Regions from separate parts of the Cellulosilyticum sp. I15G10I2 genome, predicted to be linked through region 2. Evidence: a T-box and tRNA genes for the amino acid it is inferred to sense, from the RefSeq annotation. Region 2 holds a T-box; the other holds one or more tRNA genes.
The links. The T-box of region 2 lies ahead of ileS (isoleucine--tRNA ligase). A T-box ahead of a tRNA ligase gene usually reads a tRNA of that ligase, here a tRNA-Ile.
Positions count from the first base shown of each region.

Region 1: it has a tRNA-Ile gene. The T-box ahead of ileS (isoleucine--tRNA ligase) is inferred to sense a tRNA for this amino acid. The anticodon was not compared.

Region 1 is NZ_FMMP01000016.1:187,234-196,767, reverse strand. Features, by position in the region: tRNA gene BN3326_RS16270 (tRNA-Glu) at 1-42, shown strand, start outside; tRNA gene BN3326_RS16265 (tRNA-Thr) at 282-354, shown strand; tRNA gene BN3326_RS16260 (tRNA-Ile) at 362-435, shown strand; tRNA gene BN3326_RS16255 (tRNA-Asp) at 462-535, shown strand; tRNA gene BN3326_RS16250 (tRNA-Val) at 584-656, shown strand; tRNA gene BN3326_RS16245 (tRNA-Leu) at 663-748, shown strand; tRNA gene BN3326_RS16240 (tRNA-Arg) at 786-859, shown strand; tRNA gene BN3326_RS16235 (tRNA-Arg) at 908-981, shown strand; tRNA gene BN3326_RS16230 (tRNA-Thr) at 1,219-1,291, shown strand; tRNA gene BN3326_RS16225 (tRNA-Ile) at 1,298-1,371, shown strand; gene BN3326_RS16220 (CPBP family intramembrane glutamic endopeptidase) at 1,489-2,172, shown strand; gene BN3326_RS16215 (DUF6062 family protein) at 2,252-3,016, opposite strand; gene BN3326_RS16210 (DNA-3-methyladenine glycosylase family protein) at 3,290-4,165, shown strand; gene BN3326_RS16205 (co-chaperone GroES) at 4,378-4,662, shown strand; gene groL (chaperonin GroEL) at 4,684-6,318, shown strand; gene BN3326_RS16195 (undecaprenyl-diphosphate phosphatase) at 6,408-7,262, opposite strand; gene BN3326_RS16190 (DUF6106 family protein) at 7,470-7,979, shown strand; gene guaB (IMP dehydrogenase) at 8,192-9,534, shown strand, end outside.
Region 2 is NZ_FMMP01000009.1:140,257-149,790, reverse strand. Features, by position in the region: gene ileS (isoleucine--tRNA ligase) at 484-3,600, opposite strand; T-box leader at 3,656-3,898, opposite strand; gene BN3326_RS09305 (DMT family transporter) at 3,999-4,925, opposite strand; gene BN3326_RS09300 (nicotinate phosphoribosyltransferase) at 5,107-6,561, shown strand; gene BN3326_RS09295 (lysophospholipid acyltransferase family protein) at 6,574-7,302, shown strand; gene BN3326_RS09290 (FapA family protein) at 7,337-8,764, shown strand; gene cls (cardiolipin synthase) at 8,847-9,534, opposite strand, start outside.

The DNA of each region.
Region 1 (9,534 bases), on a different contig from region 2:
CCTTTCACGGCGGTAACAGGAGTTCGATTCTCCTATGGGTCATTAGCTTAATAAAGCTATAAAAATCAAGTATTAGCAACTTAATATGCCGACGTGGCTCAATTCATGCGAAGACCGCACTTTGGTCTGAGAGGCAGAGATACTCTGTCAAGTGAGACACATCAAGTATATGACAACTTAATACGCCGACGTGGCTCAATTCATGCGAAGACCGGACTTTGGTCTGAGAGGCAGAGATACTCTGTCAAGTGAGACACATCAAGTATATGACAACTTAATACGCCGACGTGGCTCAATTGGCAGAGCAGCTGACTTGTAATCAGCAGGTTATCGGTTCGAGTCCGATCGTCGGCTTAGATATGGACCCTTAGCTCAGTTGGTTAGAGCATCCGGCTCATAACCGGACGGTCCTGGGTTCGAGTCCCCGAGGGTCCATCTAAAATTATTAAGTCAAAATGTTTGGCCCAGTGGTACAGTTGGTTAGCACGCCGCCCTGTCACGGCGGAGGTCGAGGGTTCGAGTCCCTTCTGGGTCGTTAGTGAATAAATAATATTTAACTATTAGGTCTATTCACTGCAAATATGGTCGCTTAGCTCAGCTGGGAGAGCATCTGCCTTACAAGCAGAGGGTCATAGGTTCGAGCCCTATAGCGACCATGATATGCCCGAGTGGCGGAACTGGCAGACGCACAGGACTTAAAATCCTGCGGGACTTACCTCCCGTACCGGTTCGATTCCGGTCTCGGGCATATTTTTTTTGCTTTTTAAAAGCATAATATTTTTAATGTGCGCATAGCTCAGCTGGATAGAGCGTCTGACTACGGATCAGAAGGCCGAGGGTTCGAATCCTTTTGCGCACGTTTTTTCAATTTTATATAAATATTAAATTTAATATATGTTAATACTATGTGCGCATAGCTCAGCTGGATAGAGCGTCTGACTACGGATCAGAAGGCCGAGGGTTCGAATCCTTTTGCGCACGTTTTTTATTGCTTTAAAGTTAATATGTATATAAAACTAAATATGCCGACGTGGCTCAATTCATGCGAAGACCGTACTTTGGTCGAGAGGCAGAGGTACTCTGCCAAGTGAGACACATCAAGTATATGATAAACTAAATACGCCGACGTGGCTCAATTCATGCGAAGACCGTACTTTGGTCGAGAGGCAGAGGTACTCTGCCAAGTGAGACACATCAAGTATATGATAAACTAAATACGCCGACGTGGCTCAATTGGCAGAGCAGCTGACTTGTAATCAGCAGGTTATCGGTTCGAGTCCGATCGTCGGCTTAATATGGACCCTTAGCTCAGTTGGTTAGAGCATCCGGCTCATAACCGGACGGTCCTGGGTTCGAGTCCCCGAGGGTCCATTTATAAAGAACGTTTCTAAAACTATAAAATTAAGCATAAAAACAAGCTATACTATTAAGCTCAATAGTATAGCTTGTTTTAGAATTTAAAATTATTAGGAGAAGATGGTGAAAAGTATGAAGGGAAATACAATAAGAATATGTTTAATAGCTTGTGTAGCATGTATAGGCGGCAGTATGGTTTATAGTTTACAGCAATATATAACGATGAATTACGTGGTGGCTGCAACAGTTAAAATAGTTTTCTTTAGTGCATTGCCTATTGCGTACTGTACATTAGTAGAACATGTGCCTATAGAAGAAGTCCTCTTTCTTAAAGGGGATATAAAGAAGATTAAAACAGCTGTAATGTTAGGAATAGGCGTGGTAGCAGTGATACTTACAACATACGTTATTATGAAAGCCTATATAGACCTAGATTTAATTGCTAGTGAGCTAATGGCAACATCAAGCATTAATGCCAGAACTTTTCCATTTATTGCAGTGTATATTATTTTTGGCAACTCTTTTCTTGAAGAGTATTTCTTTAGGGGATTTATCTTTTTATCACTGTATAATAAAGGATATGAAAAGTTTGCTTATATTTTTTCTGCGCTGCTTTTTTCAGTATATCATGTAGCCATATTTAAAACTTGGTTTAGTATGCCTATTATGGCTCTTATACTTATAGGACTATTCGGTGGAGGGCTTATTTTTAATTATTTAGATACTAAAACAAATAGCATTCTTAATTCATGGACAGTGCATATATTCGCAGATATAGCTATTATTTTAATTGGTATTAAGATGTTTTATCTATAGCAGATAAGTCTCACTCATATTATAGCAGAGCATAAAGTAAGGCACACTAATCTAGTATGCCTTACTTTTATTATAGCGTCTATTTTTCTTTAAAAGGTGGATCTTGTACATAAATACCGGCAAGCTTTTGAATACCGCGAGGGATAGCGTCTTTAGATGTTTTCCAGTCAGCGTTACTATTTTTATAGTCATATTTATCTATAAACCAAGAAATATCCTTTTCTATTCTTTTTAGATTTTCTTCCATCATGTTAAATAAAATGGGATAAAAGACTTCTTTTTCTTTATTTGAAAATTTTATATCAGAAAGTGTTAATATATCTCCAAAATGAGAAATGCAAAACCCTTTACAATTCATAAAGAGTTGTTTGAAATCTTCGCTATGCGTTAGAAGGTGAAAAAAGGTATCCATATATCTTTTAAAGTTTTTATCAATAGAATCACATACATAACAACTTTTATTTTGATCTTTGATCCAATCACTAAGAGCACTATTGGAAGGTTCTTCTAAAGATCTTGTCTTTTTAAACTTGGACAAGAAGCCAGAATGAGAGGGGGCATAAGTAGCTATTTTTTTCTTCAAACCTTTTTGGAGCTGCACGTAGTGGGTGTGTAGCATAAGTGCCATGCCAAGACGATTGCCATACTCATACATTTTTTTATAATGTTCTTTGCAAAACCCCATATGATCTGTTTTTTCTCTAATATCATCTTCCATATAAGCACAGCCTAGTATAAAAGAAAGGGTATCTTGCTCTAGTTTGCGCTTTATAAAGCAAAAAGGACATTCATCTTCTGCTTTAAAAGCATCTGTTAAAGGAATAGTATAAATCGTATCTTTCATATAAAACTCCCTTCTGCTTATTTTATATTATAGATTCCACATTTTAAACTTTAACTTATTAACGATGTTATTTAATGTGAAATTATTCAGAGAAACAAGATTATAGTAATGAATAAACTCAGGTTTATAGGTTGTTTCTCTATATATTATAACATATTAAGAGTATAAAATATAAAAATTTTCACATTATAACTTTTAAGGCTATCAAATAAAGCAGGGAGTAGGTATAATAAAAATAATATCAAAGAAGTCAAGTGAAAAGGGCGTGTAAACATGAAAAATGTTGTAATGCTGGAGAATGTAGACTATTTTGACATAAGGCAGATCTTGGAAAGCGGACAAGTATTTCGATTTGAAAAAATATCAGACAGTAGTTATTTATTAAATGCAAAAAATAAGATTATCAAAATAATCCAGCAGGAAGACAGTAACAGCGTACTTGTGCACAATACTAATCTTGGTGAACTAGAAGAAATATGGAGTAGATATTTAGACATTACTACAGACTATAAAGATATTGTACAAAAGCTTTCTCAAAAGGATGACTATATGTCACAAGCTATAGCGTTTGGCAGTGGGATAAGAATTCTTAAACAAGACCCTTGGGAGATGCTTATATCTTTTATCTTGTCTCAAAATAAAGCCATTCCGCACATTAAACAATGCATAAGAAATATAGCACAGCAATTTGGCTTACCTATCGATGAATATGATGAATATGGTAAAGCTTATTATACCTTTCCTACACCTGAACAGCTATCTCATGCAAAAGAAGAAGATTTAAGAGCATGTAAGGTTGGTTTTAGAGCACCCTATATTTTAGATGCTTGCCAAAAAGTCTTAAATGGAGAACTTATTTTAAATGACCTTTATCTTCTCTCAGCAGAAGAAGCTAAAGAAAAACTTATGCAAGTAAAAGGTGTAGGCCCTAAGATTGCAGATTGTATATTATTATTCGCTTATTCAAAAACAGAGGTTTTTCCTACAGATGTATGGATTAAAAGAGTAATAGAAGGGATATACTTTAAAGGCAAAGATGTAAATTTATCTGAAATACAAAGCTTTGCAAAAGAGTACTTTGGAGACTTAGCAGGCTATGCACAGCAGTATTTATTTTTTTATGGAAGAGAAAATAATCTTTTTAAATAATAAAATAAAAACGAGTGAAAAAGGCTAAAAACAAAAGAAAATAAAAGAAATTTAATCAAAAGTGATTAAAAAATATTAAAATCGTAAAAAATTACATTTGCATAAATGTAATTTATACCATAATATTATAAATATGATTAGCACTCTATCAAAGTGAGTGCTAACAAAACCACAAAAATTATTTATAACTATATAAAAGGAGGTCTTTCTTAATGAATTTAAAACCATTAGCAGATCGAGTTGTTATCAAACACCTTGAAGCTGAAGAAAAAACAAAATCAGGCATTATCTTAACAGGTACTGCAAAAGAAAAACCACAAGAAGCTGTTGTAGTAGCAGTAGGACCTGGTGGCATTGTAGATGGTGAAAAGGTAGAAATGCAAGTTAAAGTTGGAGATAAAGTGATTTACTCTAAATATGCAGGTACAGATGTAACAGTAGATAAAGAAGAATACGTTATCGTTAAGCAAGGCGATATTTTAGCAATTGTAGAATAATTAAAGGGAGGCAATATAAAAATGGCAAAGCAAATTCGTTTTGGAATAGAAGCTAGAAAATCACTTCAATCAGGAGTAGATCAATTAGCAGATGCAGTAAAAGTAACTTTAGGACCAAAAGGTCGTAATGTTGTATTAGATAAATCATATGGTATACCTCTTATTACAAATGATGGAGTATCTATAGCAAAAGAAATAGAACTCGAAGATCCATTTGAAAATATCGGTGCACAACTTGTAAAAGAAGTTGCAACAAAAACAAATGACGTAGCAGGAGACGGTACAACAACAGCGACAGTACTTGCTCAAGCTATGATCACAGAAGGGCTTAAAAATGTTGCAGCAGGTGCAAATCCAATTATTATTCGTCGTGGTATGCAAGCAGCAACTCTTGTAGCAGTTGATGCTATTAAAGGCATGAGTAAACCTGTAGACAGTAAAAATCATATCGCAAGAGTAGCTGCTATTTCAGCAGGTGATGATGAAGTAGGAAATCTCATTGCTGATGCTATGGAGAAAGTATCTAATGATGGTGTAATCACTGTAGAAGAATCAAAAACAATGATTACTGAGTTAGATGTCGTAGAAGGTATGCAATTTGACAGAGGTTATTTATCTGCTTATATGGTAACAGATACAGAGAAAATGGAAGCTGTTATGGAAAATCCATATATTTTAATTACAGATAAAAAAATCACTAATATTCAAGAAATTTTACCAGTCCTTGAGCAAATTGTTCAAACAGGCGCACGTCTTCTCATTATTGCAGAAGATGTAGAAGGTGAAGCTTTATCTACATTAGTAGTTAATAAACTACGTGGTACATTTAACTGTGTGGCTGTTAAAGCACCAGGCTTTGGAGATAGAAGAAAAGAAATGCTTCAAGATATTGCAACACTTACAGGTGGAACAGTAATATCAGAAGAAGTAGGTCTAGACCTTAAAGAAGCTACGGTAGAACACTTAGGCCGTGCAGCAAGCATCAAAGTAAACAAAGAAAACACAGTTATTATAGATGGTGCTGGAGATAAAGAAGATATCAAAAACAGAGTATCTTTAATTCGTCGTCAAATAGAAGAAACAACATCAGATTTCGATAGAGAAAAACTTCAAGAAAGACTTGCGAAACTTGCAGGTGGTGTGGCAGTGATCAAAGTTGGGGCTGCTACAGAAACTGAAATGAAAGAAAGAAAACTTCGTATAGAGGATGCGCTTGCAGCAACCCGTGCAGCAGTAGAAGAAGGTATTATTGCTGGTGGTGGAAGCACCTATATTCATATTATTAAAGAAGTTGAAAAACTTATTGCTGATAAATCAGGAGACGAAAAAACAGGAGTACGTATCATCTTAAAAGCACTAGAGTCTCCACTTCGTCAAATCGTATCTAATGCAGGTCTTGAACCAGCAGTTATTATCAATAAAGTTAAAGAACTTCAAAAAGGAATGGGCTTTAATGCACTTACAGAAGACTATGTAGATATGATCGAAGGCGGCATTATTGACCCAACTAAAGTTGTAAGAAGTGCTCTTCAAAACGCTACATCAGTAGCAGCTACATTCTTAACAACAGAGTGTATTGTAGCAGATATTAAATCAAATGAACCAGCTATGCCAGCAGGTGGTATGGGCGGCATGGGCGGTATGGGGATGATGTAATTTAACATCAACCATTATTCGCACAAAAATTAATTATATAAATGAAGAGTGTCCACAATACTTTGTGGACACTCTTCATTTATTAAAGATTATATTGGGATAAAAAGTCCAAAGGCCCCAAGCGCCAGTACAATAAAAGCAAAGATCATTCTATAAACTGCAAAAATTTTCATAGGCTTTTTCTTTAGGTAATTTAAGAAGCTATCAATAACAATCAGTGCGACAATAAAAGAAACTACAAATCCAATTGCCAGAGAAGCCCATTCCATTATGGAAAGCTTAGCTCTCATCTCAAGTATATTAAGTAAGCTTTGTCCAAACATGACCGGGATAGCAAGAAAAAATGAATACTCAGCAGCTGCAACGGTTGAGAAGCCAGCTACCCAGCCCCCTATAATAGTAGAAGCTGATCTTGACATACCAGGAATAATAGATAAAACTTGAAATAGTCCTACAACAAGTGCTTGCCAAGGTTTGATAGGTGTATCTGAAAGGGACCGGTTATCATTGATTCGAAGCTTACTCTCGGCATAAATCATCCATATCCCACCTATAAATAAGGCACAGGCTACTACAAGCGGATTAAATAACTTTTCTTTAATGAAGTCATTATATTTGATACCTATTATACCTGCAGGAATACAAGAAATAAGAATCATTGTCCAAAAATAAATACCACTTTTAGCAAGCACAGTTTTTTTGCCAGGAAATAGATTTTGTATTGTATCTATTATTTTGGCACGATACAATACAACGACAGCAAGAATAGCACCAAGCTGGATGACCATATTAAACATATCCACATAATCTTTATCGGCATTGTTATAAAATTTAAGTAAATTAGAAAAAATAATAAGATGGCCCGTAGAAGATACAGGCAGAAATTCTGTTATACCTTCGATTACACCAAGAACTGCAGCTTTTAAAGCGAAAAGTAAATCCAAAATCATATCCTCCTCACGAATAATACATTTTTTAGCAGACTAGCTTATTATCAGTTTATGAAAACAAGCTATATATTTATTACTTTATTATAACACTGAATTAGAAATATAAAATAAAATCGAATAAATGTTGAAAAAACAACAGTTTTATAGTATTTTTAATATAAGTGAGATTATAAAATCTAGAGGAGCAGAGAGGAAAGTATTATGGCAGAAATTTTTAAGGAATACCTTGTTAAACAAACTAAATCAAATATGGATAATTTGGCTCAGACAGGAATTGTACTAGGAGCAGTCATTATTGCTGGCGCAGCATTTTTATTCGGAGGACAATTGATAGGGCCTATTCTTATTTTAGGTGTTTTATTTGGAGCAGCAGCCTTATTTAGCAAGTTTAATAAGGAGTATGAATATATCTTAACAAATAATGAGTTGGATATAGATGTAATCTTTAACCGGTCAAAACGCAAAAGAGTGCTTACTATTAATATGAAAGCTATAGAAATTATGGCGAGTATTCATGATGACAGGCGTAAATCAGAGCTCCAAAAAGGGAATAAGGTTATTAATGCAAGTGATGGTAAAAATGGGGCAAATACTTATGCTATTATCACCTCAAAAGACGGTACACTGTATAAAATACTTATTACACCTAATGAAGCTTTTCTAAATGAACTGCATAAACAGGCACCTCATAAGGTGTTTAAAAAAATATAAGCTATAAGTTTTTTATAGCTTATATTTTTTTACAGGTTTTAAATATAAAAGAGTTAAGAAAAATACAAAATAAACAATTATTTTAAGGATTAGTAAGATATCTTGACAACATATAAAGAGATATGGTAAAGTGTACAAAAACTCATATTTATGTTTAAATGTTCGGTTTTACGCCACTCTAAATAATCAACATATCTCCAGGAGGCTAACACATGTCAAAGATATTAAAAGAAGGTATCACATTTGACGATATCTTACTTGTACCTAATTATTCCAACATATTACCAAAGGACGTTACTTTAAACACAAAGCTTACAAAAAACATTACTATTAATATTCCTCTTATGAGTGCAGGCATGGATACAGTAACAGAAGCAACTATGGCTGTTGCAATAGCACGTCAGGGCGGTATTGGCATTATCCATAAGAACATGTCTATTAAAGAGCAAGCCGATGAAGTAGACAAAGTAAAACGTTCAGAAAATGGTGTTATAACAGACCCATTCTTTTTATCTCCAGAGCATTTTGTGTATGAAGCTAATGAACTTATGGCAAAATACAGGATATCCGGAGTCCCTATCACAGAAGGTTCTAAATTAGTAGGTATTTTAACAAATCGTGATCTTCGTTTTGAGACCAATCATAATCGTAAAATTAAAGAAGTGATGACAAGCAAAAACCTTATTACAGCACCAGAAGGAACTGATCTTCTTCAAGCTAAACAAATTTTAGCTGATCATCGTATTGAAAAACTGCCTATTGTAGATAGTGAAGGTAATCTAAAGGGATTAATTACGATTAAAGATATAGAAAAGGCAATTATGTATCCTCACTCAGCAAAAGATTCTCAGGGAAGACTTTTAGCAGGGGCAGCAGTAGGCGTTACTGGAGATGTATTAGAACGCGTAGACGCACTTGTAGCAGCCAAGGTCGATGTCGTTACAGTAGATACGGCTCATGGCCATTCACAAGGCGTTATGGATACAGTTAGAAGTATCAAGGCAAAATATCCGCAGCTTCAAGTTATAGCCGGGAATGTAGCGACAGCAGAAGCAACACTAGCACTTATTGATGCGGGGGCAGATGCTGTTAAGGTAGGGATTGGACCAGGTTCTATTTGTACAACCCGTGTTGTAGCTGGAGTTGGAGTACCACAGATCACAGCAGTAGAAGACTGTGCAAAGGTAGCAAGACCTTATGGCGTGCCTATTATAGCAGATGGTGGTATTAAATATTCAGGCGATATAGTAAAAGCAATTGGTGTAGGAGCAAGTGTCTGTATGATGGGTTCTATGCTTGCTGGATGTGAAGAAAGCCCAGGAGAAATTGAGCTTTATCAAGGCAGAAAATATAAGGTTTATAGAGGTATGGGCTCTATAGCAGCTATGGAAAAAGGAAGTAAAGACAGATATTTCCAAAATGATGCCAAAAAACTCGTTCCAGAAGGTGTAGAGGGACGTGTTGCTTATAGAGGCTATTTATCAGATACGATTTTTCAGCTTATCGGAGGACTTCGTGCAGGTATGGGCTATGCAGGTTCAGCAAGTATTGAAGA
Region 2 (9,534 bases):
GCTGGATTTTGAATTATTTAGGCTTGAATTAATTTGCAGACAGTCTGCAACTATCTTAGTATAGCATGTTTTATTCAGATTCAGTTGAAATTGTAGGGTTTTCAAATCCTATAAAATCAACTGAATTTGTTTCTTATAGATATTTTTTTCTTATTCATAAGCTTATCTATAATAGAGCATAGCGAGGTAGGCAGGAGATGTTTTTTGACTTGACTCGGGTATGGCGGTGGGAAGGCGGGAAAGACAAAAAATATCTCCTGCCTGCCAAGCGGACCTAATATCAGGACTTCAATTATAAAGATACCCGATATACTGCTATATGCAGTAGTTTTCGGACAGTGTGGTGGGTAGGTGGGAGAGACGAAAAATATTCTCGCCCCACTCGCGAACCACATATAAAACATATAAGTATAAAAAATATTGAAATAGAAAGAAGAGGATATTCAGATTATGAATATCCTCTTCTTTCTATGAGTAAGCCTATTAAGCTTTTTTTACAGTAAACGTAACAGTTTCCCCATTTACTTTCCATTCTTTTGTATACCCATCTAAAGTGCCTTCAGATACACTGTTTGCAAGTACTTCCTGAGCAACAAGTTCATTGTTTTTAGTTAGAATAGAAGCAATTTTTTCATTGCCAGAATAAGCAACTAAGATATGATCTTGTACTTCAAAATCAGCTTCTTTTCTCATGGTTTGTATTTTAGATATGATTTCTCTTACAAAACCTTCTTCTAAAAGTTCTTCTGAAAGGTTTGTATCAATAACGACTGTATAGCCTTTGTCAACTGCGGATACAAAACCACCTTTTTGTGCAATGTCAATGAGTAAATCTTCTTTTGAAAGCTCAATTGTTTCACCTTCAAGGGATAGTTTTAATGTACCATTTGTATTAAGTTCATCCATAGCTTTTGAACCATCAAGCGCCATAAGGGCTGTTCTGATTGCATTTAGGAGCTTACCATATTTTGGTCCTAAAGTACGCATTTGAGGTTTAAAGCTATAAGTGATAAATTCACTGGCATCTGTTTTAAACTCCACGTTTTTAACATTTAACTCTTCAGCAATAATTTCAATGAATTCCGGAGTAAGTACTTCTGAAGCTCCTACATACATGGTGCCGATAGGCTGACGATTTTTGATATTAGATTCGTTACGGCAGCTGCGGCCAAGTACAACGATTTGAAGGACTTGTTCCATAGAATTTTCAAGTGCTGTATCGATCATTGTTTCATTAAATGTTGGGAAATCACAAAGATGAACACTGACAGGCACTGATGTATCTACAGTTCTAACAAGATTTTGATAGATTTGTTCTGACATAAATGGTACAAATGGTGCTGAGATTTTAGCAAGTGTAACAAGTACTGTGTGAAGTGTCATGTAAGCATTAATCTTATCTTGAGGCATTTCACTTTGCCAGAATCTTTCGCGGGAGCGGCGCACATACCAGTTAGATAAATCATCTACAAAGTCCTGCATAATACGAGAAGCTTCAAAAATACGGTAGTTTTCAAGATGTTCATCCACATCTTTAACAAGTGTATTTAATTTTGAAAGCACCCATTTATCCATCATATTAAGTGAAGCATAATCTAATGTATATTGTGTTGGGTCAAAAGCATCAATGTTCGCATAAAGCACATAGAAGGCATAAGTATTCCATAATGTACCCATAAACTTTCTTTGAGATTCGCTTACATTTTCTGAACCAAAGCGGCTAGGAAGCCATGGCGAACTTGCTGAATAGAAATACCAACGAACAGCGTCGGCGCCTTGTGCATCAAGTACACTCCAAGGGTCTACTACATTCCCTTTATGCTTACTCATTTTTTGACCTTCTTTATCACACACGTGTCCTAAAACAATAACATTTTTGTAAGGCGATTTATCAAAGATTAGTGTTGAAATAGCCATCAAAGTGTAGAACCAGCCACGGGTCTGATCTACAGCTTCTGAGATAAAGTCTGCTGGATAATTATCATCAAAGATCTCTTTGTTTTCAAATGGATAGTGCCATTGTGCAAAAGGCATAGACCCACTGTCATACCAACAGTCAATAACATCTTCAACTCTTGTCATTTCTTTTTGACATTTTGGACAGTTAAGGTGAACTGCATCAATATAAGGTTTATGAAGTTCAATTTCATCAGGACAGTCTGAGCTCATTGATTTTAGCTCTTCTATACTGCCAATCATGTGTTTATGGCCACATGTACATTCCCAAATAGGAAGAGGGGTACCCCAATAACGGGAACGAGAAAGTCCCCAGTCGATAACGCCTTCAAGGAAGTTGCCAAAACGTCCCTCACCAATTGATGGCGGAAGCCAGTTAACAGTATTGTTATTTTTAACAAGGGCAGAACGCACCTTTGTCATAGAGATAAACCATGTATCACGGGCATAATATAAAAGCGGTGTATCACATCTCCAGCAATGAGGATAGCTGTGTTCATAAGGTTCAGATTTAAATAATTTATTATTTTCACCTAGCCATTTAAGGATATGTTTATCTGCATCTTTAACAAAGATATTTTGCCATAAGTCTACTTCAGGTGTAAAGTAACCTTGTTCGTTAACAAGCTGAACAAAAGGAAGGTCATTTTCACGCCCTACTTTTGCATCATCTTCACCAAAGGCAGGAGCGATATGAACGATTCCGGTACCATCTGTAAGAGTTACATACGTATCAGATACGACAAACCATGCTTTTTTCTCTGGTTTTACAAAGTCAAAAAGAGGTTCGTATTCTAAGCCGCAAAGTTCTTTGCCAGGAAATGTTTCTAAAACACAGGCGCCTTCACCAAGGACAGAAGCCACTAAAGATTCGGCCAGGATGTATTTATTACCATCAAATTCAGCTTTTACATAAGTGTGCTCAGGATGTACACAAAGTGCTACGTTTGATGGAAGTGTCCAAGGGGTGGTTGTCCATGCGAGAAGATAGGTGCTGTTTTCATCTTTTACTTTAAACTTAGCAACTGCAGTGGCATCTTTGATATCCTTGTAGCCTTGAGCTACCTCGTGAGAAGACAGAGAAGTCCCGCAACGAGGGCAGTAAGGAACAATTTTGTGACCTTTATAAATAAGATCCTTGTCCCAGATTTGTTTAAGAGACCACCATACAGATTCGATATAATTATTATGGTAAGTTACATAAGGATCATCCATATCTACCCAATAGCCTACACGGTCAGACATCTTTTCCCATTCACTTTGATATTTCCATACACTTTCTTTACATTTAGTAATAAAGTCCTCAACACCATATTTTTCAATTTCAGGCTTGCCACTGATGCCAAGAAGTTTTTCAACTTCAAGCTCTACAGGAAGCCCGTGGGTATCCCAGCCAGCTTTACGAAGTACTTTGTAGCCTTTCATTGTTTTATAACGTGGCACAAGGTCCTTAATAACACGGGTTAAAATATGGCCGATATGAGGTTTGCCGTTTGCTGTTGGAGGACCATCATAAAAAGTAAAAGTTGGTCCGTCAGTACGGGCGTTTATAGAATCTTCAAATACATTATGTTCCTTCCAAAACTTCAGGACATCGAGTTCTCTATCCACAAAGTTCAGGTTGGTATCTACCTTTTTGTACATACTTTGCCTCCTAAATTGTAATTAAATGTAAACATGAAAAAACTCCTCCATCCATTAACAGGACGAAAGAGTAGTTAGTTACTATATCTTCCGCGGTACCACCTGATTTGCCTCTCTTATAGAGAAACCGCTCGTTATACCTTTCCTAATAAGTAACGGTAGGATTCCGTCAGAGCCTACTTGATTTCGGTCTGCCACTCCAAGGGGATTTTTCGTATTTTCTATCGTATGGGCTTGCACCAACCCCACTCGCTGAAAACGCATCAAAAATAGTACTTTTCCTTTTCACTGTGTTTAAGTTATAAAATTTTATATAGACAACATTATAAATTTAAATGGACGACTTGTAAAGGGGTAAATGAAGATTAGTAAATTCAACCAACATTTAATACTATCACTTACTTCCTATTTACTATTATAATGCCGGCGGAGACTAGTAAGAGTGAGATGAAATGAACGGGCAACAATGTCTCGCCGGGGATGAAGAGGCCAGTGAGAACGCTGCCGGTTACGGGGATGATAAATTTGAACATGGCCAGTTCACTGATTTTGCGGTGCTGTAAAATGGCGTACCATAGGTAGAAGGCGACGCTTGAGACAAGTGCTAAATAAAATAGTAGGCCAATTGAAAGCGGTGTGAAGTGCAAAGAAAGAGGGTTACCGCCCATCCCAAGACCAACTAGAAATAGTAAAATAGACCCAACAAGCATCTGCCAGCAGGTGAATACTAAAGAAGGCAGGTCTTTACCTATTTTTTTAGCAATCAACATAGCAAATGCACTGACAAGACCAGAGCATATCATAAAACCTTCTCCGAGGATAGAAAAACGTAGTAGCCCTTCGCTGCTCTTATCTAGATTAACAAGTATAAGACCACCAAAACCTAGTAAGAGTCCCAATACTTTTTTTAGGCTTAATTTATCATTTTGATAGATAAAGTGAGCAAGTAAAATTGAGAAAAATATGGAGATCTGTGCAAGGATTGAAGCTTTGATACCTGTAGTATTATTAACTCCTATATTGAAGAAGAAATATTGTAAGGTAGTATTAAAGATACCTAAAGTGACAATAAGCCTTATTTGAGATTTACGGATCTTAAATAAAGGGGCACCAGTCAATAAACCAAATATAAACAGTAAAAGGCCTGCCAGAAGAAATCTTAAACTAATAAAGGTAATATTATCAGCTAAGTTGCTGCTTATAATGCCCATATCTTTATAAATGATTTTAAGTACTGGGAAGGGGGTTCCCCATAAAATATTACATAAAACGGCTATCAGGGTAATTAACATAATGTTGCTACTGTGTAGTTTGTTTTTTAACATATTACGTCTCCTAAAAATCCAAAGTCCTTTATTGAATATTTGAAAATATTTAGCCATATTACTCAAGTGTTTACTTAAAAATGACGAAATATGGTATAATACTATTTATAGAATACTGATATAGCGTATTGCTACAGTATAATACAACTCATAGTATGAGTCAAAGATAGGAGATTGCCGCATGAGTACGAGAAATTTAACATTATTAACAGATTTATATCAACTCACCATGATGCAAGGCTATTATGAAAATGATGTTAACAATCATGAAGTAGTATTTGATCTTTTTTATAGAACAAATCCATCAAAAAATGGCTATGCACTATGTGCAGGACTTGCCCAAACAATAGATTATATTGAAAATTTATCTTTTAGTGAAGAAGATATTAGCTATTTAGAGAGCTTGAACTTATTTAAAAAAGATTTCTTAGAGTATTTAAAGAATTTTAAGTTTACAGGAGATATTGATGCAGTAGAGGAAGGTACAGTTGTTTTTCCAGGAGAAGTTCTCCTAAGAGTAAAAGCGCCTATTTTTGAAGCCCAATTTGTTGAGACTGCCCTTCTGAATATAGTTAATCATCAAAGTCTGATTGCTACAAAGGCAGCGAGAGTAGTAAAATCTGCAGAGGGGGATCCGGTGCTTGAATTTGGACTAAGAAGAGCACAAGGACCTGATGCTGGTCTTTATGGCGCAAGAGCTGCTGTTATTGGAGGATGTAGTGCTACCTCTAATGTACTTGCTGGACAAATGTTTAATATCCCTATAGCCGGAACTCATGCCCATAGCTGGGTTATGAGTTTTGACGCTGAAATAGATGCTTTTAGAGCCTATGCAAAACTGTTTCCTAATAAATGTATTTTGTTAGTAGATACGTACGATACACTAGAATCAGGAGTGCCTAATGCTATCAAAGTATTTGATGAAATGAAAGCACAAGGGATTCATTCAAAAGCGTATGGTATACGCCTAGACAGCGGAGATTTAGCTTATTTATCAAAAAAAGCAAGACGTATGTTGGATGACGCTGGGCATACACAGGCTATTATAAGCGCTTCTTGCGATCTGGATGAACTGCTGATTACAGACCTGAAGAGACAAGGCGCTAAGATAAGTTTATGGGGAGTAGGTACAAACCTCATTACTTCATCAGATTGCCCGTCGTTTGGCGGGATTTATAAATTATCAGCAGAAATAGGTAAAAATGGTATAAATATTCCTAAGATAAAAGTTTCTGATAATCCAGAAAAAGTTACTAATCCAGGTGTCAAAAAAGTTGTTAGGATCTATGATAAAGCTACACGAAAGATCCAAACTGATATTATAGCTTTAGAAGAAGAAGTATTTGATGCAGCGAAACCACTGACATTACTTGATGCCCATGCAAGATGGAAAAAAATGAAGCTTAAGGCTAATACGTATGAAGTAAGAGAACTTTTAGTTCCTATATTTAGAAGCGGCAATAAAGTATATGAATCGCCGTCAGTAATGGCAATTAAGGAATATGCCGCACGGGAGCTTGATACACTTTGGGATGAGTATAAAAGGCTTATTAATCCTCAAATTATGTCAGTTGTGTTATCCGACGGGTTATATGCACTTAAAGAGAGGATGTTAGAAGATTATAAAAAAGACTAAGGGGTGGTCTATATGCTTGGCAGTATAAAGGTTCTAAATACTATGATCATTAATTACATCACCAGTATGGGAGAAAGAAAAAAGTATAGGTATGGTAATTTAAAATATGATAAAAAAGTAAGCAGAGCCCATATTTATAAGATTGTTCAAAAGCTTTCGCAGGATATGCTAAAAGCAGGAGGCATAACTGTAGAGGTTAAAGGTAAAGAAAATTTGCCCCAAAAGGGCCCAGTGCTTTATGTGGCAAATCATAAAAGTATTTTTGATATTGTTACACTTGTAAGTCTGATAGAAGATCCTTTGATATTTATAGGTAAAAAAGAAGTAGCAAAAATGCCTCTTGTTGAAAAATGGTTCGATGCTTTAGGTTGTATTTATATAGATAGAGAAGACCTAAGGCAGTCGTTAAAGGCAATTATGATGGGAATTAGTGAACTTAAAGGAGGACAGTCAGTCGTAATATTCCCAGAGGGAACAAGGGCTCATGGCAAAGCACTCAAGGAATTTAAAGAAGGCAGTTTTAAGCTGGCAACTAAAACGAAGGTGCCTATTATTCCAATAGCTCTTCAGGATACTTATAAGGTGTTTGAGGAAAAGAAAAGTGTTCAAAAAGGCAAGGTTTACGTTAATATTGGCGAAGCTATTTATCAAGAGGAATTAGAAGAAGAGACACTTAAAAAATTACCTCAGTATATACAAGGGATTGTGCAGGATTTACTGCAATCTATTACATTTGAGTAGCTGCAGTTAAATAAGATTAATGGGGGTGAGTCATATGTCAGAACATCAAAGTGGTATTGATAATAGTATAGATAGTGCTAAGCCAGTCAATGAAATAGTAGTGGTTGAAATATCCAGAGATAGGATGCTTGCCGTATTATGGTTTGAAGCACCTAAAAATGGAGGAAATAAATTAACTGGTGACCAAATTAGAAGTGAGATAGATAGAAAGGGTATTAAAAAAGGTTTGGATTTAGAACTTCTCGATAAACTAGTACTCAGCAGACAATATGATTATAAATATATTGTCGCAAAAGGTATGCAGCCTGAAAACGGAAAAGATGCAGTACTTACATTAACTTTTGATGCTGATAGTATTAAAAATTTTAGGCCTAAACAGAATCAAGATGGAACAGTTGATTTTAAAAACCTCAATGTTGTTCATAATGTAAAAAAAGGAGAAATATTAGCAACTAAAATACCAGCGACAGAGGGTGTTGATGGCTATAATGTATTAGATCAGAGCATTAGAGCGAAAAAGGGAAAAGACACCAGAATGCCAAAAGGGAAAAATACAGAATTATCAGAAGACAATTTAACCCTTTTGGCCTCAGTGGATGGCAAACTAGAATATGATGGACATAATATTTATATTAATACCGTGTATACTCTAAATGGCGATTTAGACAGTGGTATAGGTAATATAGACTTTTTAGGGAGTGTTAGCATCACCGGTAGTGTGAAATCGGGTTATACTATAAAAGCAGAAGGATCTGTAGAAGTTAAAGGACCTGTAGAAGATGCTATTATCATAGCAGGCGGCGATATTATTCTTAGCTATGGCATACAGGGAACAGAAAAGGGCAAGCTGGTTTCAGGTGGTAATATTGTTGCAAAGTTTATTCAGAATGCTACTGTGGAAGCACGCAAAGATGTTATTACAGAGGCTATTATTCATTCGCATGTTTCGGCAGGTAATAGTATTAAAGTCGAAACTGGCAAAGGAACAATTGTTGGAGGAAGCGTTGCAGCGACTAACATGATCTTTGCCAAAAGTATAGGTTCACCAATGGGAACTGTTACATCCGTACAAATAGGTATTTTACCAAGTCTTTATCAAAATCATAAAAAAATAGAAGCTGAACTTCAAGAAAAAAGAGCAAGTTTAACTAAAGTTGAGCAAAGTATAAAGTTTCTACTCTCAAAATCTAAAGAAGTAAAATTAGATATGCAAAAACAAATAATGCTTCAAAAACTTAGTGATGCCAGAAGACCTTTGATTGAGGAGATAGAAACGCTTAAGAAAGAGTATGATGAATTATCTAATACGTTACGAGAAGCACAGGATGGCATTATTAAAGTTGTAGATATTATGCATCCGGGAGTCAGACTTATGATAGGCAACACAATTAAATATGTAGATGATTCAAAGGTGCATTGTACCATCAGAAAGGTAGATGGAGATATACACATTGGACTATAAAAAGCTATATGAGTGCTTGTTGTGAGCAACTCATATAGCTTTTTAAAAATGATAAATCTTTTTTAAAGCCTCTTAGCTTTGTTTATAATATAGGAGATATTAGTCTAGAGATAGATTCCTTGAACTTAATCAGCAAGCTTCTGCTTTTATAGATCGCAGGGGTTAATTCTTTGCAGTCTTTTAAATCGCTGCGAAATACGCGGGAAAGCTCTTTAGACGCAGATGTATCGTAGATGAAAGCATTTATTTCAAAGTTAAGCTTAAAGCTGCGTATATCAAAGTTAGCCGTACCTACTGAGCAAATAGTATCATCTATAACGATTGTTTTAGCGTGTAGGAATCCTTTTTCATAGGTATAGCATCGTACCCCACAATCAAGAACTTCACCTATATAGGCATAAGTTGCCCAATAAACACAGACGTGATCTGGTTTATTAGGAATCATAATTCTAACATCTATCCCAGAAAGTGCAGCAAGTTTAATAGCCATAAGAACACCTTCGTCAGGGATGAAATAGGGTGTTTGAATGTAAATAGATTTTTTGGCTTCATGAATCATTTTGATATAACCATTGCGTACACTAGCGTGTTTTGAGTCTGGTCCGCTTGAGACAATCTGCATCCCTATGTTACCAGGTGCGTTATTTGTCTCAATGGGAATATATTTATCTAAAGAAATATTTTCGTTTGTTGCAAATCTGCGGTCTAATAAAAATTGCAAATCAATTAAACGTACTGCACTGCCTGTTATTTTAAGATGCGTATCACGC